2 linked regions of the Phenylobacterium zucineum HLK1 genome follow. The protein of the gene in region 1 interacts with the protein of each later gene in a pairwise test. Links are inferred from orthologs where the notes say so. Each region holds a gene or a part of one and is shown on either strand. Other genes may lie near its edges.

Region 1 (3,824 bases):
CGCGGTGATCAACAATCCCCACGGCGGCGGCTACGCCGCCCGGGCGCGGGCGCTGCTCGAAGGGGCGTCGGAGTCCGACGCCGAGGCGGCGGGCCAGGCCGAGGAGGCCCCTCCCGACGAAACCGAATGACCGCTACTGCATCCGCTGGGGCGTGTCCTCGGGCTGCAGGCCGTCGAAGTCGGCGCTGACGGGGCGCACGTCGATCCGGTCGCGCGGCAGGGCGTGGGGATAGGTTTCCTGCAGGAAGGCGATCAGCTTCTCGCGCACCTCGCAGCGCAGGTCGAACGCCGCGCCCGAGTTGTGGGCGCCCACGAGGCAGCGCACCTCCATCGTCCGCTCCCGGGCGTCGGTGACCTGCAGCACCATGACCTCCCGGTCCCACAGCGGCGAGGCCTCGACGATCTCCTTGAGCTTGGCCCGCAGGGGCTCCAGCGGGGTGGAATAGTCCAGGTACAGCAGGACGACGCCGATGAGGTCGGCGGTGGTGCGGGTCCAGTTCTGGAACGGCTTTTCGAGGAAGTACTTCAGCGGCACGATCAGCCGCCGCTTGTCCCAGATGCGGACGACCACATAGGCCGAGGTGATCTCCTCGACCACGCCCCACTCGCCCTCGACGATCAGGGCGTCGTCGATGCGGATCGGCTGGGTCAGGGCGATCTGGATGCCGGCCATGATGTTCGAGAGCACCGGCTGCAGCGCCAGGCCCACGATGATGCCGGCCGCGCCGCCGGCCGCGAGCAGGCTGACCCCAAGCTGCCGGACCCCCGGAATGGTCATCAGGGCGAAGGCGGCGGTCAGCAGGATCACCAGCACGGCCAGCGCCCGCCGCAGGATCCGAACCTGTGTCAGGTGCTTGCGGGCCAGGAGGTTGTCGGCCACGTCCACCCGGTAGCGACGCATGTAGATCGCCGAGGCGATGTCGAGCGCCGTCATCACCACCCAGCCGCAGAGGATGATGAAGGCGACCAGCAGCCCGTGCTGCATGAGCGCGGCTTCGCGTCCCGAGATGGGGGTGACCCGCACGACCCAGCTCGCCGCGAGGAACATCAGCGCGAGCCGGCCCGGCCCCCGCGTGCGGATGACGAGCGAGCGGGTGAACTCGCTGCGGCGGCGCAGGCCCCGGCGCACCGCCCTGACCAGCAGCTCGTGAGCGCCCAGGGCGGCGGCGAGGGCGAGCGCGATGGCGACCAGCCCCAGAATCCAGGGCGGCATCCAGTCCAGGCGCGCGATGAGATCGGAGACGAAGGTGTTGATCGACACAGGCCGTCAGATGGTTGGAAGCCCCTAAGGGACCCGAACCCGCGACCGCCGCTATGGTTCACGCCCTCAGGCGAACATCTCCACCATCCACGGCGGGACGCGCCGCGGCCGGCCTGTGGCCTGCTCGATCAGCACCCAGGTCGTGCGGACCTGGGCGCACATCTGGCCGTCGGGGCCGTCGATGCGGATGAAACGGTCGAACCGTGGCCCCTCGGCCGCGCCCGAGACCCAGGTGCGGCCCTGGGCGGTCTCGCCGGGGAGCAGGGCCCGCCGGTAGTCGATCTCGTGGCGCAGGGCGACCCACGCCCACGTGGCCTGCGCGTCGGGCGGCGCCAGGCTCTTCCAGTGCGCAACGCCCATGTCCTGGGCCCAGCGCAAGTAGACCACGTTGTTCACGTGGCCGTTCTCGTCGATATCGTCTGGCGTGGGCTCGAACGTCAGGCGGAAGACCTGCCGGCCCTCCGGCGGCTCGAGCAGCGCGGTCACGCTTCGAGGACGCCCTGTTCGGACAGGAAGGTCTTCAGCTCGCCCGACTGGAACATCTCGCGGACGATGTCGGAGCCGCCGACGAACTCACCCTTCACGTAGAGCTGCGGGATGGTCGGCCAGTCCGAGTAGGTCTTGATGCCGTCGCGCAGCTGCTCGTTCTGCAGCACGTCGACGCCCGTGAAGTCCACGCCCAGGTGGTCGAGGATCTGCACGACGACCGCGGAGAACCCGCAACGGGGCTGCTCGGGCACGCCCTTCATGAACAGGATCACGGGGTGGTCGGCCACCGCCTGGGCGATCCACTCGTGCACGGGATTGGCGGTCGCAGCGTCGGTCATCAGCTCGCCCTTTCGGCGCAAATTGGCTGGCCAAGAGCTAGGGACGGGGACCCTCAGGGTCAAGCGTGTCAGGACGGCGCGCTAGCCGGGGGCGGAGGTCTCGAGCGCCAGCGCGTGCAGTTCGCCGCCCATCCTGCCCTTCAGCGCGGCGTAGACCAGCTGGTGTTGGCGCACGCGCGGCAGACCGGCGAAGGCCTTGGACACGATGCGGGCGCGGTAGTGGTCGCCGTCGCCGGCCAGGTCCTGGATCTGGATGTCGGCGTCGGGGAAGCCTTCGCGCAGTGCGGCTTCCAAGTCTTCGAGGGCCATGGGCATGGCGGGGGCTATACCCCCGCCCGGCCGCCTAGTCGATGATCGAGCTGTACACGATGCTCTTCAGCTGGCCGCGGAAGTTGAAGGTCCCCGACGGCATCAGCTGGGTCATGAAGACGACGCAGAGATCCTCCTTCGGGTCGACCCAGAAGATCGTCGAGGCCGCGCCGCCCCAGTAGTAGTCGCCGGCGCCGAGCGTTCCGGTTTGCACCTGGCCCTGGGTGGAGGCGAAGCCGAGGCCGAAGCCCACGCCCTCGTTGGCGGTCTCGGAGAACGTGCCGAGCGCCACCTGGGTCAGGTCCTGGCCGCCGGGCAGGTGGTTCATGTGCATCAGCTCGAGGGTGCGCGGGCCAATCACCCGCTGGCCGTCCAGCTCGCCGCCCCGGCGCAGCATCTCGCAGAAGCGCAGGTAGTCGGCGCTGGTCCCCACGAGCCCGCCGCCCCCCGACTTGAACCCCGGATCGGCGAGGTAGTGGCTGGTCTCGGGATCGTCGATCAGCTTCAGCGTCTTGTCGGGCATCCGCTGGTAGTTGGCGGCGAAGCGGTCCTGCTTCTCCGGGGGCACGAAGAAGGCGGTGTCCTTCATCCCCAGCGGCTCGAAGATCGTCTCCTGCAGGTACTCGGCGAACGGCTTGCCCGAGATGAGCTCGACCAGCGCCCCGCACACGTCGGTCGCCAGAGAGTACATCCAGGCCGTGCCCGGCTGGTAGCGCAGCGGCACCTGGCCGAGCTTGTCCAGGAAGACCTGCATGCTGTCCTGGCTGCCGAACGAGCGGACCTTCAGCCCGCGGTAGATGTGGTCGATCGGGTGCTGGACGCCCACGCCCGGCAGCCCGCCGCCGTAGGTGAAGCCAGCCATGTGGGTCAGCACGTCGCGGAAGCTGACCGGCCGGTGCGCGGGCTCGGTGGACATCGTATCGCCCTCGCCCGCGGTCCAGACGCGGTGGTCCTTCCACGAGGGGACGAAGCGGCTGACCGGATCGTTGAGCTGGAAATGGCCCTGCTCGTAGAGCGTCATCAGCGCGACCGAGGTGATCGGCTTGGTCATCGAATAGATGCGGTAGATCGTGTCGTCGCGCGTGGGCCTGTTCCGCTCGCGGTCCATCAGCCCGAACGAGCGGAAGTAGGCGAGGTGGCCGTGCCGGGCGACGCTCACCTGGCAGCCGGCGATCTTGCCCGGCTCGATGTAGTTGCGCTCGATGTGGTCGGTGATCCGCTCCAGGCGGCCCGCGTCCAGGCCCGTCCACTGGGATTGGGCGTCCATCGAAATCCTCCCGCAGTATGCTCTTGTGTCTTCAATCGGGCCATCATGGCCGCCGAAGGCGCGGTACGTCGAGAGGCAGGGGGAGGGAACGCGGATGGAAGAGCTGGAACGGCTGGCGGCCGAGGTGGGCGATCGGCTCAAGGCCCGCGGCGAGCGGGTG
Region 2 (3,204 bases), 300 kb from region 1 along the record:
CCCGCCACCGCGACGCTGGCCAGGCCCCCGGCGTAGGAGGCGCGGTCACGGGCCTTGCGGTAGACCTGGCCGCCCGGCGGCGGGGGCGGCAGCACCACCGCGGTGATCAGCTCGCCCGGGATGAGGTGGGTGTCCACCTGCGGCGTCTCGCCGGGCAGGCGGTGCAGCTCCAGCAGCGGGAACGCCCGCGTCTCGCCGGTCGGCGCCAGGGTCTCGACGACGGCGTCCAGGGCCGCCAGGGCGACGGCCATGTCCGAGGCGTGGGTGGCGATGCACGCGTGGCTCTGCCCGAGGATCGCGGCGTTGCGGTTCAGGCCCTCCAGCGCGCCGCAGCCGGAGCCGGGCTCGCGCTTATTGCAGGGCTTGGCCGTGTCGTAGAAATAGGCGCAGCGGGTCCGCTGCATCAGGTTGCCGCCGACGCTGGCCTTGTTGCGCAGCTGGGGCGAGCCGCCGGCCACGATCGCCTGGGCCAGGACCGGATAGCGCGCGCGCACCCGCGGGTCGGCGGCCGCCTGGCTGTTCGTCGCCATCGCCCCGATCCTGAGGCCCCCCTCGGGCGTCTCCTCGATCGCAGCGAGCGGCAGGCGGCCGACGTCGATCAGGTGGGCCGGCCGCTCGATGTCGAGCTTCATCAGGTCGAGCAGGTTGGTGCCGCCGGCGATGAACTTCGCCTCGGGCGTCGCCGCCGCGGCCTGGACCGCCGCCAGCGCGCTCCCGGCCCGCTCGTAGGTGAACGGCCTCATCCGGCGACCTCGCGGATGGCGGCCACGATCTGCGGATAGGCCGAGCAGCGGCAGAGGTTGCCGCTCATCCGCTCGCGCAGCTCGGCGTCGGTGAGGTCGACGGGCGCGGTCAGGTCCCCGGTCTCCTGGCTGGGCCAACCGGCCTCGACCTCGGCCAGCATGCCGACCGCCGAACAGATCTGGCCGGGGGTGCAGTAGCCGCACTGGAAGGCGTCGTGGGTCAGGAAGGCCTGTTGCATCGGGTGCAGGGCGTCCGGCGTCCCGAGGCCCTCGATGCTGACCACCTCGTCGCCGTCGTGCATGACCGCCAGGGAGAGGCAGGCGTTGATGCGCACGCCGTTCACCAGCACCGTGCACGCCCCGCACTGGCCGTGGTCGCAGCCCTTCTTGGTCCCCGTCAGGCCCAGGGTCTCGCGCAGGAGGTCGAGGAGGGTCGTGCGGGGATCGACGTCGACCGAACGCGCCTCTCCATTGACGGTGATGGTCGTGCGCAACTGGCCCCTCCTCCGCTTCCCCGGTGATCCCGCCGATGCGCGAACCCGGGCGTTCTCGTGACGCCTACCTGAACCGGGATGTCCGTCCGGAACAAGCCTTGGCGCCCCTGCGCAGCGCGCGAATCAGGAGGACGCCTCGCCCGGCGCGAGGGCCTTCACCGACAGCGCGTGCACCGGCCCGGCCAACTCCTCGGCGAGCGCGCGGTAGACCATCCGCTGGCGGGCGACCTTGTTCGCGCCGGCGAAGGCCGCGGCCTCGATGACGACGTTGAAGTGGCTCTCGCCGCCGGGCCTCGCCCCCGCATGGCCGTGGTGGCGCGCGGAGTCGTCCTCGACCTCGAGCCGGGTGGGCTCGAACGCGGCGGTCAGCTTGTTTCGGATGGCCTCGATTATGGCGCCCATCAGCCCGCTGTTCAATTCTTGAAGGGAAGTTCCTGGACCCCATACTTGGCCCATGCCCGGCGCGTTTCAATACAGGCCCAAGTTCGTCGACATCCGCGTCCGCCCGCCCGCCCAGGAGGAGGATCTGCGGGCCGAGGACGTGCATGCGCTGAAGCCGGGCGAGCGGGCCTGCGACCATCCCGGGTGCCGGCGGGCGGCCACCGCCCGGGCGCCGAAGTCGCGCGACATGCTCAACGAGCACTACTGGTTCTGCCAGCCGCACGCGGCGGAATACAATCGCAACTGGAACTTCTTCGCCGGCCTCTCCGAGGACGAGATCCGCCGCCGCCAGGAGGACGAGCTGAAGACCGGCGGGCGGCCGACCTGGGAGATGAAGGCCGGGCGGATGTCCCGCGAGTCCGCGGCCTTCGTGCACAAGTTCGCGAAAGGCCAGGGCGGGAGCCAGGGTGGCTACCGCGACTACCACGACCTGTTCGGACCCAACGCCCGGCGCGGCCCTGCGCCCGAGCCCGAGGACCGGCGGCTGGGCAAGATCGAGCGCAACGCCCTGGCCGACCTCGACCTCGACGCCGGCGCCGACAGCGCCAAGATCCGCACCCGCTACACCGAGCTGGTCCGCCGGCTGCACCCCGACGCGAACCAGGGCGACCGCTCGGGCGAGCAGAAGCTGCAGCGGGTGATCAAGGCCTACCAGGCGCTGCGCAAGGCGGGGATGGTCTAGGTCCCGGTCAGCGCCCGCCAGGCGACGTAGGCGGCGGTCGCGATCACCATCAGGGCGAAGATGCGCCGGGCCACGTCCGCGCGGCGGGCGAGCCTGCGCGCGATCGGCGCGCCGCCCACGGCTCCGACCGCGCCGCCCGCCACCAGGGCGGCGAAGAGGCCCCAGTCCACCAGGCCCGAGACGGCGTAGCTGGCGCTGGTCGCCGCCCCGAACAGCGTCACCGATACCAGCGAGGAGGCGGCCGCGTGGGCCAGGGTCATGCCGGTCGCGGCCATCAGCCCCGGTACGATCAGGAAGCCGCCGCCGATGCCGAAGAAGCCGGCGGCCAGGCCGGTCAGCAGGCCGACGGGCGCGAGCCGGACCACCAGCCGGGGATTGAGCCGCACCGCCGGATCGCCCTCGTTCTTCTTCGGCAGCAGCATGGAGCCGCCCACCAGCGCCATGGCCAGCGCGAACCAGACAAGCAGCGTCCCGCCCTCCACCTGCTTGGCGAAATGGGCCCCGGCCAGGGAGCCGGCGAGGCCCGCCAGGCCGAACGCCAGCGCGCAGGGCCACTTCACCCGGCCCGCCCGGGCCTGCGCCGAGAGGCCCATCGCCGCGTTCACCGCCACCGCCGCCGCCGAGGTGCCGATCGCCACGTGGGCGTCGCGCACGCCGACGACGTACAGCAGCAGCGGCGTGGCCAGGACCGATCCGCCGCCGCCGAACACCGTCAGCAGCAGGCCGACGAGGGCTCCGCTGGCGACCGCGGCGAAGTAGGCCGAGGGCTCCATGTCAGGGGGTGGTGACCGGCAGCCGCAGGAACACGTGACCCCTCGGCGTGGGCGGCGGCAGGGCGCCGGCG

Evidence for each region.
Region 2: the proteins of grxD (region 1) and PHZ_RS04010 interact in binary tests that used the Escherichia coli proteins (3 or more experiments, as listed by UniProt). The link is inferred for Phenylobacterium zucineum HLK1 from one-to-one orthologs.

Annotation. Positions count from the first base shown.
Region 1 is NC_011144.1:1,105,704-1,109,527, forward strand. What follows is about bases 417-3,189. They hold grxD (Grx4 family monothiol glutaredoxin), read right to left. Parts: upstream 2,089-3,189; coding sequence 1,744-2,088; downstream 417-1,743. Other genes in these bases: PHZ_RS05450 (mechanosensitive ion channel family protein), read right to left, coding at 417-1,261; PHZ_RS05455 (acyl-CoA thioesterase), read right to left, coding at 1,328-1,747; PHZ_RS05465 (BolA family protein), read right to left, coding at 2,170-2,403; PHZ_RS05470 (serine hydrolase domain-containing protein), read right to left, coding at 2,432-3,189. Outside these bases: PHZ_RS23010 (tetratricopeptide repeat protein), read left to right, coding at 1-130; more of PHZ_RS05450, read right to left, coding at 134-416; more of PHZ_RS05470, read right to left, coding at 3,190-3,664; PHZ_RS05475 (CinA family protein), read left to right, coding at 3,759-3,824. UniProt on the Escherichia coli protein: Monothiol glutaredoxin involved in the biogenesis of iron-sulfur clusters.
Region 2 is NC_011144.1:807,422-810,625, reverse strand. The notes cover bases 1-2,679. They hold PHZ_RS04010 (BolA family protein), read right to left. Parts: upstream 1,640-2,679; coding sequence 1,361-1,639; downstream 1-1,360. Other genes in these bases: PHZ_RS04000 (sulfite exporter TauE/SafE family protein), read right to left, coding at 2,357-2,679; PHZ_RS04005 (J domain-containing protein), read left to right, coding at 1,692-2,360; PHZ_RS04015 (2Fe-2S iron-sulfur cluster-binding protein), read right to left, coding at 740-1,237; PHZ_RS04020 (FAD binding domain-containing protein), read right to left, coding at 1-743. In the rest of the region: more of PHZ_RS04000, read right to left, coding at 2,680-3,133; PHZ_RS03995 (MBL fold metallo-hydrolase), read right to left, coding at 3,135-3,204. UniProt on the Escherichia coli protein: Transcriptional regulator that plays an important role in general stress response. Has many effects on cell morphology, cell growth and cell division. Acts by regulating the transcription of many genes, including dacA (PBP-5), dacC (PBP-6), ampC and mreB.